DNA from 3 places in the Paraburkholderia youngii genome. Region 3 is predicted to be linked to each of the others. Evidence: predicted binding sites of a transcription regulator. Region 3 holds the regulator's gene; each other region holds the start of a gene.

Region 1 (9,653 bases), 170 kb from region 3:
TTTCAGCTAGATGGTGAATACGCCCGCGACGCCGGTGCGCGCGGGCCGGAGCGCCCACGTTACCACAGGGGCGGCGCGCGTCCAGCTTGCCCGGGCGGCCAATACGACGCACCGCGGCACGCCTGATAAAATGTGCGGCTGCCAGCGCCCCGCCTTTTCGCATCCCGGCGCTGCCCACCGCTTCGCCGGTCCCGTGCCGGCTGCGCGCATCGGCGCGCTCTCCCATACGTCAGATCATGTTCAGCTTTTTCAAACGATTCAAGGGTTCGAAAGAGTCCGATACCGCCGCAAACGAATCGCTGGCGGCGCAAGACGGCGCGACGCCCGAGGCCGAGGCCGTCGAGCCGGTTTCGCCCGCCAAATCCGTCGAGCCTACGCCGGCCGCCGTTCCGCCTGTGGTCACGACCATCATCGAGCCGCAGCCTGAGCCGCAAGACGCCGCGCTCGACAGCGTCGAAATCGTCCCGCCGCCCATGCAGGACGCCGGCGCAAAACGCTCGTGGCTCACGCGCCTGAAGAGCGGCCTCGCGAAAACCAGTTCGAACCTGACCGGCATCTTCGTCGGCACGAAGATCGACGAGGACCTGTACGAGGAACTCGAAACCGCGCTGCTGATGTCGGACGCCGGCGTCGAGGCGACCGAATTCCTGCTCGAATCGCTGCGCGAGAAAGTGCGCACCGAGCGCCTGACGGACCCGCAGCAGGTCAAAATCGCATTGCGCACGCTGCTCATCGAGTTGCTGAAGCCGCTCGAAAAATCGCTGATGCTCGGCCGCGCGCAGCCGCTCGTAATGATGATCGCCGGCGTCAACGGCGCGGGCAAAACCACCAGCATCGGCAAGCTCGCGAAGCATCTGCAGAGCTTTCACCAGTCGGTGCTGCTCGCTGCCGGCGACACGTTCCGCGCCGCCGCGCGCGAACAGCTTGCCGTCTGGGGCCAGCGCAACAACGTGACCGTGGTCGCGCAGGAAAGCGGCGATCCGGCCGCGGTGATCTTCGACGCGGTCGGCGCCGCGCGCGCGCGAAAGATCGACGTGATGATGGCCGACACGGCTGGCCGCCTGCCCACGCAGTTGCATCTGATGGAAGAACTGCGCAAGGTGAAGCGCGTGATCGGCAAGGCGCAAGACGGCGCGCCGCACGAAGTGCTGCTCGTGATCGACGCTAACACCGGCCAGAACGCGCTCACGCAGGTCAGGGCGTTCGACGACGCGCTCGGCCTCACCGGCCTGATCGTCACCAAGCTCGACGGCACCGCGAAGGGCGGCATCCTCGCGGCGATCGCGCGGCAGCGGCCGATTCCGGTGTACTTCATCGGCGTCGGCGAAAGGGTCGAGGACCTGCAGCCGTTCAGCGCGGAGGAGTTTTCGGACGCGCTGCTGGGCGGCTGATCCCGCAATCGCTTGACCGCCGCGGCGCTCGCCGCTCGCTGCGCGCAAAAAGGAAAAGGGCACTCCGCGGGGTGCCCTTCTTCGTTTCGAGCCGCCGTCAACGCTTCAAGCGATCCCGCGATCACTCCGCGTCCGGCTGTGCGCCCGGGGCAGCGCGGGCGAACGCATCGAGTTGCATCGCGTGGTCGTAGATGCGCTGGATCGTCGGAAACTTTGCGGTGTCGACCTTGAAGCGCTGTGCGTTGAAAACCTGCGGAATCAGGCACGCGTCGGCAAGTGTCGGTGTGTCGCCGAAACACAGTTTGCCGGTGCGCGCGTCGCCGGCGAGATGCGCTTCCAGCGTCGCGAAGCCCGCGTCGATCCAGTGCCGGTACCACGCGTCCTTCGCGTCGTCGTCGACTCGCAGCGTGTGCTTTAGATAGCGCAGCACGCGCAGATTGTTCAGCGGATGAATCTCGCACGCGACCTGCAGCGCCACCGAGCGCACATAGGCGCGATCGAGCGGCGCCTTCGGCAGCAGCGGCGGCTCCGGATGCGTCTCCTCGAGATACTCGATGATCGCGAGCGACTGCGGCAGCAAATGATTGCCGTCGGCGAGCGTCGGCACGATGCAGTCCGCGTTGATCTTGCGATACTCGGGCTTTAGTTGCTCGCCGCCTTCGCGCACCAGGTGCACGGGCACGTAGTCGTACGTCAGGTTCTTCACGTTCAGCGCGATGCGCACGCGATACGACGCCGAGCTACGAAAATAGCTGTAGAGCTTCATGTTGTCTGCCTCCTCCACCTACCTGCCCGCAAGCCGTCTCAAACGACGCGTACGCTGAATTCGCCGAGTCCGTCCACGCCGCCCTTCATCAGGTCACCCTTCACGACCGCGCCGACGCCTTCCGGCGTGCCGGTGAAAATCAGGTCGCCGGGCTGCAGTTCGAACAACGTCGACAGATACGCGATCGTCTCCGCCACCGACCAGATCAGCTGCGACACGTCCGCGCGCTGCTTGTCCTCGCCGTTCACCGACAGCCAGATCGCGCCCTTGCCGATGTGACCAACTGCCGAAGCCGGATGGATCGGGCCGAGCGGCGCCGAGTGATCGAAGCCCTTGGCGGTGTCCCACGGACGACCCATTTTCTTCGCTTCGCCTTGCAGGTCGCGGCGCGTCATGTCGAGACCGAGCGCGTAGCCGTAGACGTGGTCGAGCGCGCGCTCGACGGGGATGTCTTTGCCGCCCTCGCCGATCGCCGCGACCATTTCCATTTCGAAATGGACGTTCTTTGTCTGCGACGGATATGGGAATTCGCCGGTGGTGCCCGGCGCGACGTAGACGACCGCATCGGCCGGCTTCGAGAAGAAGAACGGCGGTTCGCGGTCCGGGTCGTGGCCCATTTCGCGCGCATGCGCTTCGTAGTTGCGCCCCACGCAGTAGATGCGGCGCACCGCGAACTGCTCGCTCGACCCCACGACCGGCACCGCGACCTGCGGTGCGGGTGCAAACACGTAACTCATCCCGTTCTCCGTTTTTCGATGGGCGCCGCCGAGGCGGCGAGAAACATCGAGTGTAACGCGCGGCACGGCGCGGGTGCATGTCAGGCGGGCCGTCGCGCGTCACCGCGCGCCCGCTTCGCCGCTGTTCGCCCGCTCGCCATAGATGCGATACTCACACCGAATAGCTTCCCGAATGCCGTAGCCGACGCCCAAGCGCGGCACGCCACCCGCCTCTTGCGTACGATGACCGACTCGACCAATACGACTTCTCCCTTCCCCTGCGCCCGCTTCATCAAGGAAATCGGCCGCGGTCCGAACGGCGCCCGCGCGCTGACCGCGGACGACACCCGCGCGCTCTACACCGCAATGCTCGACGGCCGCGTCGACGATCTCGAGCTCGGCGCGGTGCTGCTCGCGTATCGCGTGAAAGGCGAAACCGCTGACGAACTCGCCGCGATGCTGGCCGCCGCGCATACGTCGTTCGAGCCGGTGCGGCTGCCCCACGGCGCGTTTCGGCCCGTTTCGATTCCGTCGTACAACGGCGCGCGCAAGCAGCCGAACCTCGTGCCGCTGCTCGCGCTGCTGCTCGCGCGCGAAGGCGTGCCGGTGCTCGTGCACGGCGTCACCGAAGATCCGGGTCGCGTGACGAGCGCGGAAATTTTCACGCATCTGCGCATCGTCCCTGCGCAGTCGCACGCGCAGATCGAAGCGGGTCTCGCCGAGCGTCGCGTCGCGTTCGCGTCGATCGACGTACTCGCGCCCAAGCTCGCGCGCCTGCTCGCGCTGCGCCGGCGCATGGGCGTGCGCAACTCGACGCATACGCTCGTGAAGCTGCTGCAGCCATTCGCGCCCGCGGGGCTGCGGCTCGTGAATTACACGCATCCGCCGTATCGCGACAGTCTCACGCAGCTGTTCATCACGCATCCCGATGCGGCCGTCGGCGGTGCACTGCTCGCGCGCGGCACCGAAGGCGAGGCGGTCGCCGATACGCGCCGCCAGGTGCAAGTCGACTGGCTGCATGACGGCATCTGCGAGACGCGGCTGCCGCACGAGCGCTCTTCGCCCGATGCGCCCGAAGTCGAGCTGCCCGAAGCGCGCGACGCGGCGACCACGGCCGCCTGGATCGACGCCGTGCTGCGCGGCGAAGCACCGGTGCCGGGCGCGATCGAACGGCAGGTCGAGCTGATCGTCGATATCGCGAAGACGGCGGCCTGACGGTCGCGGCTTGACAGGCCAGTGCACGCCGTCATACATTTGGCCCCATGCGTTCCCTCCCGAACACCCTCCGAATTATCTCCGGCCGCCTAGCGCGGCCCCTATCGCTACGCCTGGCGTAAGTCACGCGTAGCGCCGCGCGCTGGCAGCTCCGGTTGCCGTCGGCGGTCCTCCCGGTAGTTCCCGCAGTCTCGCTTCACCCCCGTCGTAGTTCTCCACAACCTGTCGTCGTTTGCATTCGTCCGTTTACCGCGCGGGCGAAGCGAGAGGATCAAGTGCACGTTGCCTCGGGCATCCGCATCGTGCATGCGTGACAGTCGGCCAACCGCTCGACGTCCCACCCTCCGCCGACGACACCACGAATGAGGCACCTCACCATGTTGCGCAATCCCGCTGAAAAGTACCGCCCCTTTCCCGCCGTGCGGCTGACCGGCCGCAAATGGCCGAGTCGCACGATCGACGCCGCGCCCGTCTGGATGAGCACCGACCTGCGCGACGGCAACCAGGCGCTGATCGAACCGATGAACGCCGCGCAAAAGCTCGAGTACTTCGAGATGCTGGTCGCGATCGGTTTCAGGGAAATCGAAGTGGGCTTTCCGTCGGCCTCGCAGACCGATTTCGACTTCGTGCGCAAGCTGATCGACGAGCGGCGCATTCCCGACGACGTCACGATCGAAGTCTTCGTACCGTCGCGCGCGGAGCTGATCGCACGCACGTTCGAAGCGCTCGAAGGCGCGCCGCGCGCGATCGTGCATCTGTATAACGCGATCTGCCCGTCGTTCCGGCGCATCGTGTTCCAGCAATCGAAGCACGAGATCAAGGCGCTCGCAGTCGAAGGCACGCGCGTCATCAAGGAACATGCGCAGGCGCGGCCGGGAACGCACTGGACCTTCCAGTACTCGCCCGAGACCTTCAACACGACCGAGCTGCCGTTCGCGCGCGAGGTATGCGACGCGGTCGCGCAAACGTGGCGGCCGACGCGCAATCACAAGATGATCGTCAACCTGCCGGCGAGCGTCGAAGCGGCCACGCCGAACGTATTCGCCGACCAGATCGAATGGATGCACCGCAACCTCGGCTACCGCGACAGCATCGTGCTGTCGGTGCATCCGCACAACGATCGCGGCACCGCCGTGGCCGCGGCGCAGCTCGCGCTGCTGGCGGGCGCCGATCGCATCGAAGGCTGTCTGTTCGGCAATGGCGAGCGCACCGGCAACGTCGACCTCGTCACGCTCGCGATGAACCTCGACGCGATGGCTATCGACAGCGGTCTGGATTTTTCGGATCTCGCGACGATCCGGCGCGTGGCGGAGCGCTGCACGCGGCTTCCAGTGGCCGCGCGGCATCCGTATGCGGGAGAAGTGGCGATGCGCGGCTCACGCGCGGCGCGCGACGCGGATGCCGAGCGCGATGAATACGGCGCAAACAGCCGCGATAAAGCTGAGGATTGCGCAACCGCGTAAATCCGACTTGAGCTTGCGGCGGCGGAGCGCGCACCCCGCATTCGGCTGCCGGGACGGGCGCGCTCACGAGGCGCGCCCGCGATGAAAATCTCACTCCAGCGCGCAACGTGTCGCCTGCCATGCGATCAGCCGCCACTGGCCGTCTTCGTGTGTGTGAATCGCGGTGTAGGCAATCGGGAACAACAGCGCGCCGTTGTTCGCTTCCATCTCGATCAGCGCGCGGCCCGTGACCACGTAGGTCTCGCGCCCGGCCGGCAGGACGTCTTGCGACTGCACCTCGATTTGCCGATAACGACGGCGCCCCGCGGTGATCCCGTCGATGAACTGTCGCTTCGTCTCGCGCTTGCCGTTCGTATGAACGTAGCTCACGTTGTCAGCGAGCAGCGTGTCGAGCGACTGCCCATCGCCGTCGACCATCGCGCGAAATCGCTCTCGCTCGAGCCCGCGAATCGCTTCGATCATCTTTGCCGCCATTGCAGAGCCCCTCGAACACCGCGAGCCGCAAGGGGCCACGGTCAGAAGTGATATTGCAAATATAGCTGGCTGAAATTTATACCAGGATTCGGCTCTTTGATACCGCCATTGGAAACATGCTGGAAGCGGTAGCCGGCGACATACTGCCGATGAGCGCCGAACTGCAGCCCGACGCCCGCCATCTCGGAGAATTGGAACGCGGTGCCCAACGTGAAGTCGGAAGAAATGCGCGGGCTGGTCAGCACCCCGACGCCGGCACCCACCTCGATGAATGGCCGCACCAAACCCGACGACTTGACGAAGCGGATCACCGGCGTCACACCGATCTCGCCGATGTCGTCGTGAACGTTTCCTTCATTGGTGTGCCACCACGCGACGTGCGCCTCGCCGATCAGCGCGAAATGCCAGTCGCCGATCTGCCACCAGGTGAGGTTCGGGTCCCAGACCACGCCGAGATCGAGCCTCTTGACGTGACGATCACCGACACCAGCGGCCACCAGCACGCCGAACTGGTCAGCCCGGGACGCGCCCGCCGCACCCAGCAGCAGAATGGCCAACGCACTTTTTAGAGTAAGTCCACGGACCACAAGATTCTTGTTGTTCATTCAGCCCCCATTCTGGTGACTATTAAGCGAGCGCCCCCTTTGTTCCACGCACGATTTAGGGGCAAGTATCTTCCAGGTTATGCGCCCAAACAGCAATTATTCACTTTAGAACAGAACGATGTCAGTCGATCATGAGGCGGCAGCCGCCTCGAACGGTAATTTGTACAGGCTCAACGCACAGTGCAAATAGAGCGTATGATGACTATCAGAAATCAAGACTCCATAGGATTTTCCGGAACTTGGATACCCCTGCGACATCTAAGTATTAGCACTCGGCAGATCTGAGTGCTAACATCCATCGCTGGAGTCGTTTACTGAGTACGCAATTGTCTGATTCCAAAGGAGCTTCACACGTGAGCCATGCAATGACCCTTCCGAGTACTTTGAGCCCGTCGTCGGCTAAGGCCGCTTCGGCAGGTGCACTGGCGCTCTCGCATTCCTCGCTGCTGTCCGGTCAACTGGGCAACATCGACGCCTACATCCAGGCGGTCAACCGGATCCCGATGCTGACGCCGGCGGAAGAACGCCAGTTCGCCACCGAATTGCGCGAACACGACAATCTGGAGGCCGCACGCCGCCTCGTGCTGTCGCACCTGCGACTCGTCGTGTCCATCGCGCGTAACTACCTCGGTTACGGGCTGCCGCACGCCGATCTGATCCAGGAAGGCAACATCGGCCTGATGAAAGCGGTCAAGCGCTTCGATCCCGAGCAGAACGTGCGCCTCGTGTCGTACGCAATGCACTGGATCAAGGCCGAGATCCACGAATACATCCTGCGCAACTGGCGCATGGTGAAGGTCGCCACCACGAAGGCGCAGCGCAAGCTGTTCTTCAACCTGCGCAGCCACAAGCAGGGCCTCGGCGCGTTCACGCCGGACGAGATCGAAGGTCTCGCCAAGGAACTGAACGTGAAGCGCGAAGAGGTCGCGGAGATGGAAACGCGTCTGTCGGGCGGCGATATCGCGCTCGAAGGTCAGGTCGAAGACGGTGAAGAGTCGTACGCGCCGATCGCGTATCTGGCCGACTCGCATAGCGAGCCGACCGCCGTGCTGGCTTCGCGTCAGCGCGACCGGCTACAAAGCGACGGCATCGCAAGCGCGCTCGACGCGCTCGATCCGCGCAGCCGCCGCATCATCGAAGCGCGCTGGCTGAAGGTGGCCGACGACGGCTCGGGCGGCTCCACGTTGCACGAGCTGGCCGACGAGTTCGGCGTGTCGGCCGAACGTATCCGCCAGATCGAAGCCAGCGCGATGAAGAAGATGCGCGGCGCACTGACCGAATACGCGTAAAAGCGTCGAAGCCATGCGCGCGTCAATTGTGTCCTGCCCACGACTTGGGTAAAAGCGACACACGGTAACCGGTCGCGTACTATTTAGCGACCATCGCGCTCAAGCCCCGCCCTCGCAAGACGGCGGGGCTTTTTCATTCCTTTCGTCCATTCGTGCGTCTCCCGGCCGCAGCGCATTCGCGTAGGCCTGTCCCCAAGCCGGCCTGTCGAGCCCGGTAAGCCTTTCTTGACGTATCGCGAGTCCGGTAGCAATACTGCACAGACGCGGCAAGTTTCACGACGTGATGCCGCATGGCTAACCTTGAGCGCGCGAGGTTCTCCCTCCTACAGTCGGCATGCATTCGCCAGACTGCCCGACGGCAAGGGCGGTCTGGATCCGGCCGGACTCTCCGGCGTGAAGTCGTCTTTCGACCGATCATGACCCTAGCCCTCAATCGCAGCAGCACTGTCCGGTCGCGCTTGCGCGGCGGGTTCACCAGGTGGGTGCGCGGTCCAACCCTGGCGCGCGATATCGCCATCATCCTCGTCATCAAGTTCGCCCTACTGATGGCGCTCAAATTCGCATTCTTCAATCATCCGCAGGCGGAGCACATGATGCTGCCGCCTCGGCAGGTCGCGCAGGCGCTGCTGTCGGTGCCCGCCCCGCATCCGTCCGGAGGTGATCAACATGCCCGTTAGCGAAGTCGTAGAACTGTCGCGGCTCCAGTTCGCCATCACGGCGCTTTATCACTTTCTGTTCGTGCCGCTCACGCTCGGCCTCGCCTGGTTGCTCGTCATCATGGAGTCGGTCTACGTGATGACCGGCAAGCAGATCTACAAGGACATGACGCAGTTCTGGGGCAAGCTGTTCGGCATCAACTTCGCAATGGGCGTCGCGACCGGCCTCACGCTCGAATTTCAGTTCGGCACCAACTGGGCCTATTACTCCCATTACGTCGGCGACATTTTCGGCGTGCCGCTCGCCGTCGAAGGACTGATGGCGTTCTTCCTCGAATCGACGTTCGTCGGTCTGTTCTTCTTCGGCTGGAACAGATTGTCAAAAGTGCAGCATCTGATCGTCACGTTCTGTGTCGCGCTCGGATCGAACCTGTCGGCGCTGTGGATTCTGATCGCCAACGGCTGGATGAACAATCCGGTCGGCGCGACGTTCAACTACCAGACGATGCGCATGGAGCTCGACAACATCGGCTCGGTGATCTTCAACCCGGTCGCACAGGTGAAGTTCGTGCACACGGTGTCGGCCGGTTACGTGACCGCGGCGTTGTTCGTGCTCGGGGTGTCGTCGTGGTATCTGTTGAAGCGCCGCGACACCGAGTTCGCGCTGCGCTCGTTCGCGATCGCCGCCGGTTTCGGCCTCGCGTCGGCGCTGTGCGTAATCGTGCTCGGCGACGAATCCGGCTATCGCACCGGTGAAGTCCAGCAGGTCAAGCTCGCCGCAATCGAATCCGAATGGGAGACCGCGCCCGCGCCGGCGCCGTTCACGGTCTTCGGTATTCCCAATCAAAAGGAGCAGCGCACCGACTACGCGATCCGCGTGCCGTATGCGCTCGGCATCATCGCGACCCGCTCGCTGAGCGAACCCGTGGTCGGCCTGCGCGACCTGATCGTCGAAAACGAGGGGCGCATCAAGAACGGCATGCTCGCCTACTCGGCGCTGCAGAAGTTGAAAGGCGGCGACTCGAGCGACGAAGCGCACGCCGCGTTCGACAAGTACAAGGACGATCTCGGCTACGGC
Region 2 (9,653 bases), 110 kb from region 3:
GATGACCTGGCCGCCGGTCAGGATCGCGATGTCTTCCAGCATCGCCTTACGACGATCGCCGAAGCCCGGTGCCTTCACAGCAACGGTCTTCAGGATGCCGCGGATGTTGTTGACGACCAGCGTTGCGAGCGCTTCGCCTTCGACGTCTTCAGCGATGATCAGCAGCGGACGGCCAGCCTTCGCGACTTGTTCCAGAACCGGCAGCAGATCACGGATGTTCGACACCTTCTTGTCGTGCAGCAGCACGAACGGGTTGTCGAGCACGGCAACTTGCTTGTCCGGGTTGTTGATGAAGTACGGCGACAGGTAGCCGCGGTCGAATTGCATACCTTCGACGACGTCCAGCTCGTCTTGCAGCGATTTGCCGTCTTCGACGGTGATCACGCCTTCCTTGCCGACCTTGTCCATTGCTTCAGCGATGCGCTCGCCGATCGACGAATCGCTGTTCGCCGAGATCGCGCCAACCTGGGCGATTTCCTTGTTGGTCGTGCACGGCTTGCTGATCTTGCGCAGTTCTTCGATTGCGGCTGCAACAGCCTTGTCGATGCCGCGCTTCAGGTCCATCGGGTTCATGCCCGATGCGACGTACTTCATGCCTTCGCGGACGATCGATTGCGCGAGAACCGTAGCGGTCGTCGTGCCGTCGCCTGCGTTGTCGCTGGTCTTGGAAGCGACTTCCTTGACCATTTGCGCGCCCATGTTCTGGAGCTTGTCTTTCAGTTCGATCTCTTTTGCGACCGACACACCGTCCTTGGTGACCGTCGGGCCGCCGAAGCTGCGCTCGAGGACCACGTTGCGGCCCTTCGGACCCAGCGTGACCTTCACGGCGTTGGCGAGAATGTTCACGCCTTCGACCATCTTGGCACGGGCGGAATCACCGAATACGACGTCTTTAGCTGCCATCTTCTAACTCCTTGAATACTTTGGATATAACCGGGGAAGTAGCGACTTTGCGCTTACTTCTGCACCACGGCCATGATGTCTTCTTCGCGCATCACCAGCAGTTCGTTGCCGTCGACCTTGACGGTCTGGCCTGCGTACTTGCCGAACAGGACGCGGTCGCCGACCTTCACGTCGAGGGCGATCGCTGCGCCCTTGTCGTCGCGCTTGCCCGGGCCGACTGCGAGGATTTCACCTTGATCCGGCTTTTCTGCTGCGGCTTCGGGGATCACGATGCCCGACGCGGTCTTGGTTTCCTGATCCAGACGCTTGACGATCACGCGATCATGCAAAGGACGAAGGTTCATACATACTCCTCTCTGATTGAGACTGAAGAACGCTGAGAAAACCCGGCTGGACGAGCCAACCGGAGATGTTGTTAGCACTCTCGTGCAGCGAGTGCTAATTATATGGACGGGTAGTGACAAATTCAAGAAGTAGGGAGCAGCGGCGCTGCGGGCGAGGTTTTGCACGACCGGCGCGGTGCCGGCGCGCCGGCGCAATCATGCGTCTGAGCTGCGAACCCGAGCAAAAACAAATACTTGCGGCGAGATTTGCGGCTTGTAGCCGCACGGCGAAGGGGCGCTATCGCAGACAAACAGCAGCCGCGCACCGTACTCGATACCGTCGGATCTGCCATTTCCAGGGAAAACCCCCGTCCGATCGAGCATGGTTCGACTCACTTCTGCGCAGGCGGGCGCAACGCGTTACCTGCCATCCACTTGAGCCGTTCGCAATCGACCTTGATACGCGCGGCGAATTCCTTCGGGTCTCGCTCGCGTAGTGCGTTCATCTGGCTATTGGTGTCGTCGGCGCGATGCCAGCCCGCGTCCCAGTGCTGATCGAAATCGGTCGCTCCGGTCAGCACCTTTCGGAGCCGCTCCTTATAGGCACCGATGCGCTCGGGCGACACGCCGCAAAACGCCTGCGCGAAACTCGCCCGCTCGCCCGCCGTCTCCGCGCTCATGTTGGCGTCGCTCGCGCCGCTCGCGAGCGGCGCGGCGAGCGACAGCATCGACAAACAAAGCGCAGCGCAAAGCGGTCGATAGCGATACGATGGATTCTTCATCTTCGACTCCTGACGATCCTTCGTGGCGACCAGGGATTGTCCCGATCTTCAACGCCGCCTCGCCGATTGTGTCCTGATTGCACTGCACGATGGCGTTTTCACGCGCTATTCGATGCATCGCGCGGCCAAGCCGCGGTGCTACGCTCGTTAAAGCGGCATTCGCGACGTGCCCTTCCGGGGAGCCGTGGCACGAGCACCGCAACGCCACGGCCTATCGGCAGGCCGCGACAGAAGCACGAGCGCCAGGCATCGACAACAAGCTCGAACACGACACGAAATCAAACACAAAAAGGCGAGACATCGCTGCGGGAGTGACTGCGATGGCATTTAAAACATATACCGTACTGACGCTATTGGTGACGAGCACTGCCGCGTTCGCGTGGCGGCCAGTCACCTATCCGATCCGAAGTCAGAGCCCTTACGAGCGCAGCATCGATAACGCGATGTGCTACGCCGAGGCGAACCGCGTGACCGGGGTCAACATGGCCCACGAGTCGCAGATTCCGCCGCGTCATCCGCCGGCGGCCAAAGGTGCGTCGACCGGGATACCGTCGAAACCCCCGCTTCCCCCCAGTTCCTTCTCGGCCACGCCGCTGCCGTGGAACGCGAGCGCGCCCGAAGCCGCGAGCGCGCCGCTCGCCGGCGCGCAAGCGCCTAGCGGCGCAGCGTCGGCGAAGCCCGTGAACGAAGCCGCGAACGGCGCCAGTGCGCCAGGGGCACCGGCCACCGCGACGGCGAATGCACCGCCGAGCGCATCGGCGGCGACACCGGGCGCGAGCGCGGCAGCCGGCGCGTCGGATGGAGCGGGCGCTTCGATGCAGGCCAACGCGGCGTCGAACGTGAAGCTGCCGCCGCTGCCCGCGCCCGAGCCTCCGATGACCCGCTATTGGGCCGCCTACGGCGCGTGCATGCAGGCGCGCGGTTACGTCGTCCAGTAGTTCGGCCGACGCCGCCTGCGAGCGTCGTCGCATTCATTCTTTTTAATGGCGCCGACCTTCGGCGCCAGTGGAGCGACACGGCCATGCCGCGCGACTCGACTTCCGACCAGCCATTTTTCCATCACTGCGCATACTGCGGCGTGCCGCTGCCGGGCCGCTTTTCGCCGTGTCCCGCATGCCATGCGCTGCCGATCGATTCGTTCGATACGGACGACAAGCCCGGCGAGCGCACCGCGCGATCCTGGGCGCTGAGTACATCGCGAGCGCAACTCGACCCGCTGCCAGCGGCCGCGAGCTTGCCCGCGGACCGTGCCTCGCGGCGCTCCGCGCAAACGAAGATGAGCCCCTACGAATTGCTCGACGAGGCCACGTTCGAGCCGGGCGGACGTCGACGGCGGCACCCGCTTGCGCTAACCGCGGCCGCGCTCGCGACGCTCGGCGCCGTGTATATCGGCTTCGTTCTTCTCGACGACGATGCGAGCGTCGACACGCCAGTGACGGTCTTCGGCACAGTGCACCCTGACACGCCTGGGCAAGTCCCTGCGCAGAGCGTTGTGCGGCATGCGGCGCCGTCGGTTGCCGCGGCGCCGACGCCCGCGTCGATCGTCGCGCAAGCGCCGCGTCCCGTGGTCGTCGCGCGGCAGCAACCGGCGAACGTGAGCGCGCCTGTCGCGTCATCGGCGCCGCAGGTCGTGGCGACCGCGCCGAACGTCGCGCCGTCCTCGTCGCCTGTCGTTGCGACCGCGCCAACCTTGGCGCGGTCGTCACCGCCAGTCGTGGCCACCACCTCGACCGTCGCACCATCCTCATCGCCCGTCGTGGCGACCGCGCCAACCGTAGCGCACTCGGCGGCGCCTGTCGCGGCAACCACGCCGACCGGGACGCGCTCGTCACCGCCCGTCGTGGCGACCACGCCGACCGTAGCTCGCGCAGCACCGCCCGTCGTCGCGTCCGCGCCTACCGTGACGCGCTCGTCACCGCCCGTCGTGGCGACCGCGCCGACCGTAGCGCGCTCGGTGCCGCCCGTCGTGGCGACCGCGCCAACCGCGACGCGCTCGTCACCGCCCGTCGTGGCGACCGCGCCAACCGTAGCGCGCTCGGTGCCGCCCGTCGTGGCGACCGCGCCCACCGCGACGCGCTCGTCACCGCCCGTCGTCGCGTCCGCGCCAACCGTAGCGCGCTCGGCACCGCCGGCCGTGGCGACCACGCCGACCGTAGCTCGCGCAGCACCACCCGTCGTCGCGTCCGCGCCCACCGTGACGCGCTCGTCACCGCCCGTCGTGGCGACCGCGCCGACCGTCGTCGCGTCCGCGCCGGCCGTAGCGCATTCGTCACCGCCAGTCGTGGCGACTGCACCCGTCCCGGCCCGACCGTCAACGTCAGTCGTTGCGACCACGCCGACCGTCGTGCCATCGTCTCCACTCGTCGTCACGACCGCACCCACCGCAGCGCCAACCACGAAATCGGGCGCGGGCGTCGCCGCGCCCACGCCGCGCGGTACGGCGGTCGCGTCGATCAACACCAACCACAGCAGCAACACCGACACGTTGGCCGCCCCGCTCACGCTGGCCGACAAGCAGCGCGCCGACGCCGAGCGCAATCTGAAAGCCGCGCGCGGCTATCTGCAACGAGGCAATCTGTCGGCGACCAAAGCGCGCCTGGCCGCGGCCATCACCGCGCAGCCCAACAATCGCGACGCGCGCGGCATGCGCGCCCAGGTCAGCACGCTAGAGCAGCAACGGGACGCGTTGCTGAGTCTCGCGCGCGGCTGTAGCAACGTCGGACGTTGGGAGTGCGCGTCGCACAACGCCAACGAAGCGTTGCGGATCGATTCGAGCAGCAAGGACGCGCAGCGCCTCGTCTCGCTCGCGTCGCACGAATCGGCGTGGCAGACCATCCCGCCGTCGGCGTGGCAGACCGTGGAGCCGCCGGCGGAAGAGTCGCACGCATTGCGCGATCTGTTGCGTCACCACTGAGCTAAGGATTGCGAGGGATCTCGCCAGATGGCGGCACGAGCATGCCGCCAATCACGCCTGCCCGCGCGGCGCCCCCCAAAAGACGCGCTGCGCGGGCGGCCGTGTCAACCGACGATGCTGTCGTAGCCGTAATAGCCGCCCTGATACCCCGAGCCGAGGAACGCGGCTTCCTGCGGCACATCGGTGAGCAGCACGCCGCGCAGGCCGACACCACCGTTACGCAGGCGTTTGGCGGTCTCGATGATCTCGTGCAGCGGCTGACGCCCATGCCGCACGACCAGCAGCGACGTCGCCGCGTATTTGCCGATCAGCGTCGAATCGGTCACGGCGAGCACCGGCGGCGTATCGATGATCACGACGTCGTATTGCGGCTTCAGCACCTCGAGCATAGCCTCGAAGCGTCGGCTCATCAGCAGTTCGGCCGGGTGCGAGGGGAGCGTGCCTTTCGCGAGCACGTCGAGGCCCGGCAGCACGTCGCGCTGGATCATCGCGTTGAGATCGCCGCCGCACAGCACGTCGGACAGTCCCGGCCGATGACTGACGCCGAAATGGGAATGCACGTCGCCGCGCCGCATGTCACCGTCGATGATCAGCACGCGTTTGTTTGCCGACGCGACCAGCGTCGCCAGATTCACCGACAGAAACGACTTGCCCGCATCGGGCCGCGACCCGGTGATCATCACGACGTTGTTGGCCGCATGATCGAGCGACAACTGCAGCGACGTGCGCAGATTGCGCACGCCCTCCACCGCGAGATCCTCAGGCGCCTGCTGCGCGAGCACATGCTGCCCGCGCTGGCGCAATGACACCTTTTCCTGCAGACGCAATTGCGTCTGGCTGCGCGGCACCACCGCGAATACCGGCACGCCGAGCATCCCCTCGAGTTCGTCCGGGCGCTCCACGCCGCCGCGCATCGCGCGCTTCAGGAACACCAGCAGCAAGCCGAGCACGAGGCCGGCGCCGAGCGACATCAAAATCACCAGCATGCGCTTCGGCCGCACCGGATCGTCGGGCGTTTCGGCGAAATCCACCACGCGCACGCCGCCCACCTGCCCGGCCTGCGCCACCCGCAGCCGCTGCACGCTGTTGAGCAGGTTCGTGTAGAGATCGGTGTTCACGTGCACGTCGCGCTGCAGACGCAACGCGGTCTGCTCGGTGTCCGGCATCGTCGAGACGCTGCGGTTCATCGTGCTCTGCGCGCCCTGCAATGCGGCGATCTGCGCATCGAGCGCGGCGACCGTCGGATGGTTCGGCGTGAACTTCTGCAATAGCTCCGCGCGCTGCTGCTGCAGATCGAGCAGCTTCGTCTTGTTGTCGACGATCTGCTGCAGCAGCAGCTTGCTTTCTTCGCCGAGATCGACGGTGCCATGGGTATTGCGGAACTTGCCGTAGCGTTCTTCCGCATCGTCGAGCGCCTTGCGCGCGGCGGGCAGTTGCTGCTCGAGATATGCGAGCGTGTGATCGGACTCGCTCGAACGGCTCGCCAGATCCTGGCGCACGAACTGGCGCGCCACGTTGTTGACGATCGCCGCGGTCAGCGCCGGGTCGGCGCCTTCGAGGCTCACGCGGATCACGCCGGAGTCCTCGGCCGTCTCCTGCACGACCATCGTCTTCGCCAGACGCTCCACCGTGCCGAGCGTCGAAGCGCGCGTCAGTTCGAAACGCGAGCCCGGCGCGCCGACCAGTGTGTCGACGTGCAGCGTGATCGGCCCGACCGCGGTATCGGTCTGCACGGTCTCGCCGACGCGCCCTGACAGAATCGCGCTGCCGTGAGGATCGCGCAGCATGAAGGTGTTGCCGGCGCCCGCAACCAGCGTGAAGGTCTCGCCGTACAGGTCCTTCGACACGTCGAAGCGCGACACCGCGATGCTCTCGTTGCCCCACGCGAATCCGCGCAGGTTGATGAACGACGGCAGCCGGAACCACCAGTGCCCGTTCACGAGTCCCGCGATCCTGCTGCCGATCACCGGCAGATAACGCGGCTTCGCCGTGATGTCGAGGTGCAGCGCGCGGACCGCTTCCTCGGTGACGAGACGCGACTTCAAAAGCTCGATCTGCGCCGCGGTCGACGGCTTCGAATCGTACGCGCCGGGAAGCGGCGATGCCGCATCCCGGCCGTTCGCATTGACGTTCGCCGCGTTCGCCGTCCGGTCCTGAACGTGAAACAGCACGTCCGAACGATAGACCGGCGGCGTGAGGAACGCGTATGCGCTACCGAGCGCGAGCGCGATCAGCGTCACGATGAGGATCGTGCGCCAACCGCGCACGATCGTGCGCACGTAGTCCGACAGATGCAACTGCCCCGGTTCATACACGCCGGCGTAGCGATTTTCGTAATTGATTGCCATGTTTTCACCCAACAAGGCCTGCCGGTTCAGATATCGCGTCACGCCTGCGTTACTTCGACACGACGACTCCCGTCACCGCCGCGTTGATCGCCGGCAACAGCAGGTTCAGCACGCGGTTGAAGCGAACGAGACCGCCCTGGCCGACGTACACGATGTCCTTCGGCTGCAGCTCGAACTGGTTCGCGAGCAGCATCGCCACCGGCGAAGTCGCATCGAGGTGATAGATCTGCGGCGACTCGCTGGTCGAATTGCGGATCACGAACAGTTGCTGCCCCGAGGCCGTGTTCGAGTCGAAGCTGCCGCCGTCCGAGATCGCCTGCGACAGCGTCAGCGAGCCGTTGCGCAGCGGCAGCACCGTGGCCGGCTTGTTGACTTCGCCCATCACGTAGACGCCGCTGTCTTCGCGCGCGTTCACGCGCACGGTATCGCCCGGCTGCAGATAGATTTCCGACGGATTGCGGCCGCGTTTGACGAGGTCGTCGATGTTCAGCCTATAGGTCGTGCCGTTGCGGATCAGATCGACGCGGCTGCGATCCGCGGTCGTGGTGAAGCCGCCGCCCAGGCCGATCGCGTTCGTCAGCGACATCGGGACGTCGTTGATCGATTGCGTGCCCGGCGTGCGCACTTCGCCATCGACATACACCGTCGCGTTACGGAACGACGCGACGCGCACCGTTATCTCAGGCTTCTGGTACACCTTGCTCAAACGCTGATTCAATTCGCGCTGGATCTGCGAGACGGTCTTGCCCACGACGTGCAGTGTGCCCGCATACGGAAACTGGATGTCGCCGGTTTCATCGATCAGGAAGCCCGGCATCGCATCGCTAGGGCGCGAATTGCTCGGCGGCTGGCCAAGAGCGGCCGCGAGTTCCGGGTGATCCCACACGACGATCTGCAGCACGTCGCCAGGGCCCAGCTTGTACGGCGCCGGCTTGCCGAACAGCCCCGCCGTCTCCGGCGGCAGTTGGGAAGCCTTCTGATCGGCACCTATCTTCTTCAGCAGTTCCAGATTGATATCGGTGATCGGAATCTGCTTCTGCTGCGAAGCTTCGGTACTGAATTCGCCACCCGTGTCCTGAATCCCGGCCGGCGTGATCATCCGTTGTCCCGGCACGATTTGGCATCCGGAAAGCAATACTGCTGCACTAGCGAAAACCACAAGACTTCCTGTGCGAAAACCAAGTGAGCTCATGATCTTTACTCCTTCGCCCCGAGGCGTTGTTATGACTTTCTAATAAGCGTTTCGATGCACCAGTCCGGCGACAATCGTCGCGCCGATGATCCGCATATCGAGTGCGAACGACCAGTGACCCAGGTAGTACAGGTCATGTTCGACGCGACGCTCCATCTTCTCGATGCGGTCGGTTTCGCCACGGAAGCCGTTGATCTGCGCCCAGCCCGTGATTCCCGGTTTGATCCGGTAGCGATTGATATAGCCCGCGACCACCTTCTGATAGAGGTCGTCGTGCTCGAGCGCATGGGGACGCGGTCCTACGACCGACATGTCGCCACGCAACACGTTGAAAAATTGCGGCAGCTCGTCGAGGCTCGTGCGGCGCAAAAACGCGCCCACTTTCGTCACGCGCTTGTCGTTGCGCGTCGCCTGGCTCAAGGTGCCCTTCGCTTCGGTATGCACGCGCATCGAGCGGAACTTGTAGATCGTAAACACGCGGCCGTCCGCGCCCTTGCGCTTCTGTTTGAACAGCACCGGTCCACGCGACGAGAGCTTCACCGCGATCGCGATGCAAACGAGCAGCGGCGCGAGGGCCACGATCGCGGTCGCCGCGAACAGCCGGTCGAAAATTTCCTTCTTCAGCATCGCGTTGGCCGACAGCGGCGAGGCGACCAGATTGATCGCCGGCACGCCGAGCAGATCGACCACGCCGCTGCCTTCGAACAGCGCATGGCTGCGCACGTCCGGCATGAAGCGGATATTCACGAGGTCGTCGCGGAACTCGTCGATCAGCGCGCAGATCAGCGGCTCTTCGGACAGCGACAGCATCAGCCATAGCTCGTGCACGTCGTTGCTGCGGATGTAGTCGGCCAGCAGATCGACGCGATCGAACACCGGCACGCGCGGATTCGTGACGCCAGAGTCGTCCGGGCGCGTGTTGTAGACGGCGGTCGCGCGAAAGCCCGCGCTCGGCGCCGACTCGATGCGACGCAGGATCGCATCGCACTGCGAGCCGCTGCCGACGATCGCGACCTGATGCAGGTTCATGCCCGCGCCGCGCGCCCGCGCGAGCACCGCGTGCGTAATCACCCGATTCGCGATCAGCAGGCCGCCCGTCGTCGCCGTCCAGTACGAGAACCACAGCCGCGACACGATATCGATGCGATGCAGCGAGTACATCAGCACGAGCGCGCAGGCCTGCACGATCAG
Region 3 (9,653 bases):
TCGCCGTCGTCTGCCTCGACGCGCCACAGAAAGTGGGCGATCGGCACGAGCAGCTTTGGCTGGGTCGGGCGCACCCGCATCGCGACGTCGTTGCCGTTCAACTGGCCGGTCGCCTGGTTCATGCGGCCTTCGCTGAAGTCGATCCAGATTGCATTGTCGATGCGGCCGGCGAACGTCTCGATCGGGAATTCGACGTAGCGCGCAAGGGTTGGCAGATCGACCGGGCCCGTCGACATATACACCTGGCCGCTCCAGTTGATCGGCTTGCCGATCGCGGAGAGCGGCGCGTGGCGAAAGTGCGTGCGGAAGTCGAGCGGGCCTTTCAGCACGCTGCCGTCGGGCGGCGCCTGCAGCGCCATGCGGTGGTCGCGGCCGTCATTGAGGATCGCGATGCGGATATCGCGCAGCGCCAGTTCGGGCTCGTGGCGGGTCGCGTCGCGCCAGCGCAGCACGCCGCCGCGCACGACGATCGCCTGCTGACGCAACAACCAGGTGGACAGCGCGTCGTTGCCGCTGTGGCGCGTCGGTACCGGCACGCCCGCGACCGACAGCACGCCGTCGTCGCTGCGCGACACCAGCACGTCCGGCTGGTCGACGATCAGGCTCGACAGCGCCGGATGAAACTCCCATAGCGAGCGCCAGGATACCGTCGCGGTGGCGTGCGGAATCGTGAGCGCGGGTTGGCCGTCGTGATCGCGGATGACGAGGTTGGTGACGTCGATCCCAGGCTGGAAGCCGCTCCAGTGCGGCGCGAGCCGGCCGATCGTGAATTGGGTGCCCAGCTTGTCGGAGACTGCGGCTTCGATGCGCGGCCGGAACATGTCGACGCGCGGCAGCACCACGTAGCGCAAACCCAGAAACACTCCGCCCGCGATGAAATAGAGGACGAGTGCGAGCGTGGCGAGCACGCGCAACGTCCGACGCAACACGATGTGGTCGCTTCCGCTCACGTGCCGGACCTGCGATGGGGCTTGCGGGTCGGCGGATTCGTTTCGCTCGGACATGCTGCGGCGGCTGGGCGTATGGTAGTTTTGCGTGTTAACGACGAAATGTAACACACGGGAAAGCGTCGGCGGACTTCCTGCAAACCCTGTCCGAAAGCCGGTGACGGGGATTCGCGAGGCGGTTCGGCACCGGCTTCGGCATGCTTGCCGCCGCGTGCCGGTTGCACAATAGAACGATATGACAGCGACCCCGAAACGACACCCCTACATCGTCAGAATACCGCCGGACAAATTCGATCAAGCAACGAGCGAGCCAGATTTTTGATGACTGACGCAACCCTCCTGAGTTCCAGCTATTCGCACTATGCCGCGCGCGCCGCCGCTGCCCGCCCGCAACTGGTCGCGCATGTCAGCGCGCTGGCCGACGAACCGCTGACGCGCGAGCGCATCGACGCGCGTCTCGACGCACTGTGCGCCGAGGCGGCTGGCCCCGCCGGTGCGCCGGTCAACGAAGATGCGCTGAAACGCGCGCTGCGCCAGTTGCGCACCGAAGTATTCTGCGCGGTGATGGAGCGCGACCTGGCCGGCGAAGCCGATATCGCCGAAGTCACCGGCGCGATGACCGATCTCGCGGAAACGACGATCCAGCGCGCGCTGACGGTGTTGAGCGCCGAGCTGGAAGCGCTATATGGCGAGCCGCGCGACCAGCAGGGCGAGCGGCTCACGCTCGGCGTGGTCGGCATGGGCAAGCTCGGCGGGCGCGAGCTGAACGTGTCGTCGGATATCGATCTGATCTTCGTCTACGAGGACGATGGCGAGACCACCGGCGGCCAGCGCTCGCCGCTCGCGACCCAGGAGTTCTTCACGCGGCTCGGCAAGCGGCTGATCGGCGCGCTCGCGGAAGTCACCGCCGACGGCTACGTGTTTCGTGTCGATATGCGTCTGCGGCCGAACGGCGATTCGGGCCCGCTCGTGTGCAGCCTCGGCATGCTCGAAGAGTATTTCTACGTGCAGGGCCGCGAGTGGGAGCGCTACGCGTGGATCAAGGGCCGGCTCGTGTCTGAGGGCGCAAGCGCCGCGGCGCAGCGGCTGCAGAAGCAGCTCGATGCGATCGTCACGCCGTTCGTCTATCGACGCTATCTGGATTTCGGCGTGATCAGCGCGATCCGCGCGCTGCATCTGCAGATCCGCCAGGAGGCGCAGCGCCGCGCGTCGATGCGCCCCGACAAGGCCGACGACATCAAGCTCGGCCGAGGCGGCATCCGTGAAATCGAGTTTAGCGCGCAGGTGTTCCAGCTGATCCGCGGCGGCCAGGACGCCGGCTTTCGCGTGCGGCCGACGCTCGCCGTGCTGCGCCATGCGGCCACGCATGGGTTGATGGACCCGTCGGTGTGCCTGAAGCTGTCGCAGGCGTATCGCTTTCTGCGCGAGCTCGAACATCGTCTGCAATACCGCAACGACGCGCAGACTCATGCGATGCCCGTCGATGCCGAAGACCGCGCGGCGCTCGCGCGCGCGATGGGCTGCGACGACTACCCGGAATTGATGACTAAGCTCGACGCGCATCGCGAGTTCGTCGAACAGCAGTTCGACCAGATTTTCGCCGACAAGGTGGGCGGCCGCGACGGCTGCGGCGCGCCCGAGGACGGCGCGGCCGCGTGGGTGTGGAGCAGTGCGCTCGCCGACGATAGCGCTGACGACGCGCTGCGCGCGCGCCTCATCGAACTCGGTGTGGCCGAACCCGGCGAGTTGCTCGCGCGGCTGCAGGCGGTGTGGCGCTCGTCGCGCTACACGGGCCTGAACGAGCGCAGCCGGCAGCGCTTCGACATCGTCGCGCAGCGCGCGCTCGAAGCCGCGCGCACGCTGGAGCCGGCCGGCCGGCGCGGCGATACGGTCGCGCGCCTGTTCGATCTGCTCGAAGCGGTGAGCCGGCGCGGCGCGTATCTGGCGCTCTTGACCGAGTATCCGCAGGCGCTGCATCAGGTGCTGTCGGTGCTGGGCGGCTCGCGCTGGGCGGCCGGCTATCTGATCCGCCATCCGCAACTGCTCGACGAACTGCTCGACGGCGAGGCGATCAACAGCCCGTTCGACTGGCCCGAATTCAAGCGTACGTTGCGTTTGCGGCTCGCCGCCGCCGACGGCGTCGAGCAGCAGATGGATCTGCTGCGCCACGCGCATCATGCCGAGGTGTTCCGCATTCTGCTGATCGATCTTGCCGGCAAGCTGTCCGTCGAGCACGTCAGCGACCGACTGTCCGAGCTCGCCGACGCGGTGCTCGACGTGACGATCGAAGCCGTGTGGAATCAATTGCCCAAACGTCACCGCGACGTGCCGCGCTTCGCGGTGATCGCCTACGGCAAGCTCGGCGGCAAGGAGCTCGGCTACGCGTCGGACCTCGACCTGATCTTCCTGTATGACGATCCCGACGATGCCGCGGCCGACGTCTACGCCACCTTCACGCGGCGCCTAATCACATGGCTGACCACCGCGACCGGCGCCGGCACCTTGTTCGACATCGATCTGCGGCTGCGGCCCAACGGCGAGTCGGGCCTGCTCGTCACCGATCTCGACGCGTTCCGCCGCTACCAGCTGCGCGAAGGCGACGCGGCGAATACCGCGTGGGTGTGGGAGCATCAGGCGCTGACGCGGGCCCGCTACTGTGCGGGCGATCGGGAGATCGGCGCGAAGTTCGAGGCGATCCGCGAACAGGTGCTGACGACACCGCGCGAAGCGCCGCCGCTCGCGAAAGAGATTGTCGAGATGCGCGCGCGTGTCGAAGCGGGTCACCCGAACCAGACGCCGGCGCTATTCGACCTGAAGCACGACCGCGGCGGCATGGTCGATATCGAGTTTACCGTGCAGTACTGGGTGCTGCTGCATGCGGCGCGCGATCCCGAACTGATCCGCAATACCGGCAATATCGCGCTGCTGCGCGAAGTGTCGCGTTTCGGGCTGATGAGCGAAGCGGAAGCCGAGACGGTCGGCGCTGCCTATCGGCGCTATCGCAAGCTGCAGCACACGCTGCGGCTCGATGGGATGGAGAAGGCGCGGGTCGATCCGGCGCTGGTCGCGGCCGAGCGCGAGGCGGTGCTGGCGTTGTGGAAGAGGGTGTTTGGGTAATGGCGCTTACGCATTTCGCGTAGCGCTATCGCATCATGCGCGGCCGGGATCTGTGTGACGTCCCGGCCAATCCCACTCAGGCCGTGTGCGGTGAGCTGCGCATGGCGCAATCTCAGGCGGCCAGCATTTCCTTCGCGTGCTTGCGCGTGGTCGCCGTGATTTCGAGACCGCCGAGCATGCGCGCGACTTCCTCGATGCGGCTCGCCTTGTCGAGCGAGGTCACGCTGCTGAGCGTGCCGCCGGTGCCGTTGCTCATCTTGGCGACCTGGAAATGATGATCGCCGCGCGCCGCGACCTGCGGCAGATGGGTCACGCACAACACCTGGCGCGCCTCGCCGAGTTGATGCAATAGCCGCCCGACCACTTCGGCCACGCCGCCGCCGATGCCCGTATCCACTTCGTCGAAGATCAGCGTCGGTGTCGGGCTGGCCGCGCTCGCGATCACTGCGAGCGCGAGACTGATACGCGCGAGTTCGCCGCCCGACGCGACTTTCGCGAGCGGCCGCAGCGGCACGCCGGCGTGACCGGCCACGCGGAACTCGATCTGCTCGAGCCCATGCGCACCGCCTTCGGGCAACGGCACCAGCGCGACTTCGAAGCTGCCGCCTTTCATCGACAGTTCCTGCATGCCGGTCGTGACCGCCTCGCCGAGCGCCTTGCCCGCTTTGGCGCGTGCCTTCGACAGTTTTTTAGCCTCGGCGACGAACGCGTCCTTCGCTTGCGCCTCGGCGGCGCGCAGGCCGTCGAGGTCGGCGGCGGCGTCGAGCGCGGCCAATTGCTTGCGGCGCGCTTCGTGTTCTTCCGGCAGCGTCTCGGGCTGCAGACGGAATTTTCGCGCGGCCGAGTGCAGCGCGTCGAGGCGCTTTTCGACCTGCGCGAGCCGCTCTGGATCGAGCTCGAGCTTCTGCGCGTAGTGGCTCAGCGAATACGCGGCTTCCTGCAACTGGATCTCGGCGGGTTCGAGCGCGGCGAGCACGTCGTTCAGCGCCGGGTCGATCTCCGCGAGGTCGCGCACCTTCGACACGATCGAGCCGAGATGCGTGATCATCGCGTCGTCCGACTCGGACAGGGCGCCGAGCGCACCCTGCACGCCGTCGATCAGATTCGCGGAATGCGACAGCCGCCGGTGCTCGGTGTTGACCTCTTCCCATTCGCCCGGCTGCGGCGCGAGCTTATCGAGTTCGGTGAGTTGCCACGCGAGTCGCTCGCGTTCGAGTTGCAGCTCGCGATCGCGAGTTTGCGCGTGCTCGACCGCCTGCGCCTTGTCGCGCCACGTGCGCCACGCGCGTGTCACGGCGGCGGCCAGGTCGGACAGGCCCGCGTGCGTGTCGAACAGCTCGCGCTGCGCGTCCGGGCGCATCAGCAACTGGTGCGCATGCTGGCCGTGAATATCGACGAGCATCTCGCCGACCTCGCGCAGCTGCGCGAGCGTCGCGGCCGTGCCATTGATGAACGCGCGTGAGCGGCCGTTCGCGTCGACCACCCGCCGCAGCATCACGGTGCCGCCGTGCTGGCCGTCGTCGGCCGCGCCGAGCGCCTGGGCGTCGAGCCATTGATCGACCTGCGCGTGCGTTTCGAACTCCGCGGTGATATCGGCGCGGCTCTCGCCGGTGCGCACGACGCTCGCCTCGGCGCGCGCGCCTAGCGCGAGCGCGAGCGCGTCGATCAGGATCGATTTGCCGGCGCCGGTTTCGCCCGAGAAAACGGTAAAGCCGCTGTCGAATTCGAGGTCGAGCGCGGCGACGATGACGAAGTCGCGTATCGAGAGGTGGCGAAGCATGGAGGTCGTCGGGTAGCTTGGATTCGGGTGGCGGCCGCGGCGGCGCGGGCTTGAAAGCGCCGCTTACGGCCTCGGGTCTTCTTCGTGCGACGGGTACTCGTGCCAGTGCAGCTTCTTGCGCAGCGTCGCGTAATAGCTGTAGCCGACCGGATGCAGCATTGGCACCGTGTGACGCGAACGGCGCACCTCGATCGTGTCGCCGAGCTCCAGCGACGTGAACGACTGCATGTCGAAATTGACGTTCACTTCGCGCCCGGAAACGATCTGGATGCTGACCTTCGAGTCGTCCGGCAGCACGATCGGCCGGTTCGACAGCGCGTGCGGCGCGATCGGCACGAGCACGAAGCCCTGCAATTGGGGATGCAGGATCGGCCCCTGCGACGACAGCGCGTACGCGGTCGAGCCGGTCGGCGTCGCGACGATCAGGCCGTCCGAGCGCTGGTTGTACATGAAGCGGCCGTCGACCGACACGCGCAGCTCCGCCATGCCCGAAAAACCGCTACGGTTGACCACCACGTCGTTGAACGCGAGCGCGTGATAGATCGACGTGCCGTCGCGCACGATGCGCGCTTCCAGCAGCAGGCGCTCCTCGCGCTCGAAATTGCCGGACAGCATTTGCGGCACGATCTCGCGCATGTCGGAGATCGGAATGTCGGTGATGAAGCCGAGCCGTCCGTGGTTAATGCCGATCAAGGGCGTGCGATATGGCGCGAGCTGGCGACCGATGCCGAGCATCGTGCCGTCGCCGCCGAGCACCACGGCGACGTCGGCGCGCGCGCCGATCTCGGCGGGACGCAGCGCCGGATAGTCGGTTACGCCGATCTCGGCGGCGGTGTCGGCTTCGAACACGACTTCGAGGCCGAGCTTCGCGATGCACGCGGCGAGCGCGGTCAGCGGCTCGCCGATGCCTGGCGTATTGCTGCGCCCGACGAGCGCAACGGTCTTGAACTGGCTGGTCACTTGCATGCCGGCATTACACCATAGGTAGGGCCTGAAAAGAACCGCAGGCCAACCCGGTAGCGGGCTGGTGCACGCGGGGCGTCTGCGCATGTCGCGATTATCGTTAGAATGGTGAAGACCCGATGACATGCGCGCCCGCTGACGGCGCCGCATTTGCCGGGAGCGGGTGCCGCGGGCGCTCGCGGCTGCGATGCCATTGAGCTAAAATTTTTCGTCATGCTAGATCCTCGCGCACAAACCCTCCTCAAAACGCTGATCGAGCGCTACATCGCTGAAGGTCAGCCGGTCGGCTCGCGCACGCTGTCACGTTACTCGGGCCTCGAGCTGAGCCCGGCCACGATCCGCAACGTGATGTCGGACCTCGAGGATCTGGGGCTCGTGATCAGTCCGCACACGTCGGCGGGGCGCATTCCGACGCCGCGCGGCTACCGTCTGTTCGTCGACACGATGTTGACGGTCGAGTCCGCCGCCGACGAAGAAGCGGTGATGCGCGCGGTCAAAACCACGCTGCAGGTGGGCGAGCCGCAGAAGATCGTCGCCGCGGCGGCGAGCGTGCTGTCCAACCTGTCGCAGTTCGCCGGCGTGGTGCTCACACCGCGCCGCAGCCACGTATTCAAGCAGATCGAATTCATGCGCCTGTCCGACAAGCGCATTCTGCTGATCATCGTGACGCCCGAAGGCGACGTGCAGAACCGCATCCTCGCCACCCAGCGCGACTTTTCGCCTTCGCAGCTGGTGGAAGCCTCCAATTACATCAACGCGCACTTCGCGGGCCTCTCGTTCGACGAAGTGCGCCGCCGCCTGCGCGAGGAAATCGACGAGCTGCGCGGCGACATGACCTCGTTGATGCACGCGGCCGTCACCGCGAGCACCGACGAATCCGATACCGGCGAGACTGTGCTTATCTCCGGCGAGCGCAATCTGCTCGAAGTCGCCGATCTTTCGTCGGACATGGCGCGTCTGCGCAAGCTGTTCGATGTGTTCGACCAGAAGACCAGCCTCCTTCAGTTGCTCGACGTGTCGAGTCACGCGGCGGGTGTGCAAATTTTCATTGGCGGCGAATCGACGCTGGTGCCGATCGAGGAAATGAGCGTCGTCACCGCGCCGTACGAGGTGAACGGCAAGATCGTCGGCACGCTCGGTGTGATCGGACCGACCCGCATGGCCTACAACCGCGTGATTCCGATCGTGGACATCACCGCGCGGCTGTTGTCCATGACGCTCAGCCAGCAGTAGTCCTCGCGCTCCGCGGCGCCGCCGTCATCGCAGCCCGTGCCGGCCATGATGCGCGAACGGGCGGCGTCTGCCAATCGTCCGAATGGCCAGGGTACGGCGACGCCCGGCCGAACCCGCGCCGCTATAATGAATCTCCATTGAATCGACTCGCCGCGTGAAGCGGTGACTTCTGCTGCCTATGCGCTTCGACCTCGAGCGGCCATCACAGAACGCCACATCGCATCGCGTCGCCGTGTTGCTGATCAACCTCGGCACGCCCGACGCGCCGACACCGCGCGCGGTGCGCAGCTATCTCGCGCAGTTCCTGTCCGATCCCCGCGTGATCGAAATTCCCGCGTTGCTGTGGCAGCTGATTCTGCGTCTGCTGATCCTGCCGCTTCGCGGCCGCAGTTCCGCCAGGAAGTACGCGGCGGTATGGATGCCCGAGGGCTCGCCGCTGCGCGTGCACACCGAAAAGCAGGTCGAGGGTTTGCGCCATCTGCTGCAAGTCAACGACTACACGGTGCTGGTCGACTACGCGATGCGCTACGGCACGCCCGGCATTCCGGCAATGCTGAACCAGCTGAAGCTCGCCGGCGCCGAGCGCGTGCTGCTGATGCCGATGTATCCGCAGTATTCGGCGTCCACCACGGCGACCGCGTTCGATGAAGCCTTTTCCGCGCTCAAGCGCATGCGCAACCAGCCGGAAATCCGCACGGTTCGCCAGTACGCCGATCACCCGGCATATATCGCGGCGCTCGCCGCGCAGGTGCGTCACCACTGGCATCTGCACGGCCGCCCTGATTTCGCGGCGGGCGACAAGCTCGTGCTGAGTTTCCACGGCGTGCCCAAGCGCACGCTCGACCTCGGCGACCCGTATCACGAGCAATGCCAGCAGACCGGTGCACTGCTGATGCAGGCGCTCGAATTGACGCCGGTCGAATGCCGCATCACGTTCCAGTCGCGCTTTGGTAAGGCCGAATGGCTGCAGCCTTACACGGCGCCGACGTTGAAGGAACTGGGCGCGGCAGGCGTGCGGCGTGCTGACGTGTTTTGTCCGGGTTTCACCGCCGACTGCCTCGAAACGATCGAGGAAATCGGCATGGAAGTGCGCGACGAATTTCTGCAGGCGGGTGGCAAGGAGTTTCACCGGATCCCCTGTCTGAACGCGTCTCAGCCGTGGGTTGCCGCGCTCGGCGAAATCGTCGCGCAGCATCTGCAGGGCTGGCCGGTGCAGGCGGTGCCGGTGCCGCACACGACAGGAGCTTGAATACGCAGATGAACTACCGCATCTCAACCGAACCGGGCGCGAAACTGCGCATCGACAAATGGCTGTGGGCCGCGCGTTTCTTCAAGACGCGTTCGCTGGCCGCGGATGCGGTCGACAAGGGGCGGGTGCGCATCGGCGGCGCGGCCGTGAAGCCGGCCAAGGACGTGCGTGTCGGCGATCTGGTCGAAATCGAGATCGAGCGCTACGTGTGGCAGGTCGAGGTGCTGGGCGTGTGCGACGTGCGCGGCCCGGCGAGCGTGGCGCAGACGCTTTACGTTGAAACCGCGCAGAGCAAGGAGAAGCGGCAGGTCGAGCAGGAACGGCGCAAGGTGTATCACGAGCCGGCGGCCGCGCTGCACGGGCG

The links. The regulator HrcA, encoded in region 3, represses chaperone genes, less so after heat shock. The targets are predictions, from matches to a motif close to TTAGCACTCNNNNNNNNNGAGTGCTAA.
Region 1: rpoH (RNA polymerase sigma factor RpoH) is a predicted target of HrcA. The motif match lies at 6,896-6,922, and genes of this name have one in related genera.
Region 2: groES (co-chaperone GroES) is a predicted target of HrcA. The motif match lies at 1,319-1,345, and genes of this name have one in related genera.

The regions. Positions count from the first base shown of each region.
Region 1 is NZ_JAALDK010000001.1:6,043,936-6,053,588, forward strand. It holds gene ftsY (signal recognition particle-docking protein FtsY) at 237-1,391, shown strand; gene maiA (maleylacetoacetate isomerase) at 1,513-2,157, opposite strand; gene G5S42_RS27545 (fumarylacetoacetate hydrolase family protein) at 2,196-2,894, opposite strand; gene ybiB (DNA-binding protein YbiB) at 3,117-4,088, shown strand; partial or broken gene G5S42_RS27555 (2-isopropylmalate synthase) at 4,466-5,452, shown strand; gene G5S42_RS27560 (nuclear transport factor 2 family protein) at 5,642-6,025, opposite strand; gene G5S42_RS27565 (acyloxyacyl hydrolase) at 6,067-6,630, opposite strand; gene rpoH (RNA polymerase sigma factor RpoH) at 6,984-7,919, shown strand; gene cydP (cytochrome oxidase putative small subunit CydP) at 8,336-8,596, shown strand; gene G5S42_RS27580 (cytochrome ubiquinol oxidase subunit I) at 8,586-9,653, shown strand, end outside.
Region 2 is NZ_JAALDK010000001.1:5,761,028-5,770,680, forward strand. It holds gene groL (chaperonin GroEL) at 1-903, opposite strand, end outside; gene groES (co-chaperone GroES) at 957-1,247, opposite strand; gene G5S42_RS26280 (hypothetical protein) at 1,619-2,008, opposite strand; gene G5S42_RS26285 (hypothetical protein) at 2,329-2,946, shown strand; gene G5S42_RS26290 (hypothetical protein) at 3,293-4,378, opposite strand; gene G5S42_RS26295 (hypothetical protein) at 4,353-4,922, shown strand; gene G5S42_RS26300 (polysaccharide biosynthesis tyrosine autokinase) at 5,027-7,270, opposite strand; gene G5S42_RS26305 (polysaccharide biosynthesis/export family protein) at 7,320-8,462, opposite strand; gene G5S42_RS26310 (undecaprenyl-phosphate glucose phosphotransferase) at 8,502-9,653, opposite strand, start outside.
Region 3 is NZ_JAALDK010000001.1:5,870,757-5,880,409, reverse strand. It holds gene G5S42_RS26810 (YhdP family phospholipid transporter) at 1-1,004, opposite strand, end outside; gene glnE (bifunctional [glutamate--ammonia ligase]-adenylyl-L-tyrosine phosphorylase/[glutamate--ammonia-ligase] adenylyltransferase) at 1,266-4,064, shown strand; gene recN (DNA repair protein RecN) at 4,177-5,844, opposite strand; gene G5S42_RS26795 (NAD kinase) at 5,908-6,810, opposite strand; gene hrcA (heat-inducible transcriptional repressor HrcA) at 7,021-8,040, shown strand; gene hemH (ferrochelatase) at 8,219-9,289, shown strand; gene hslR (Hsp15 family ribosome-associated heat shock protein) at 9,298-9,653, shown strand, end outside.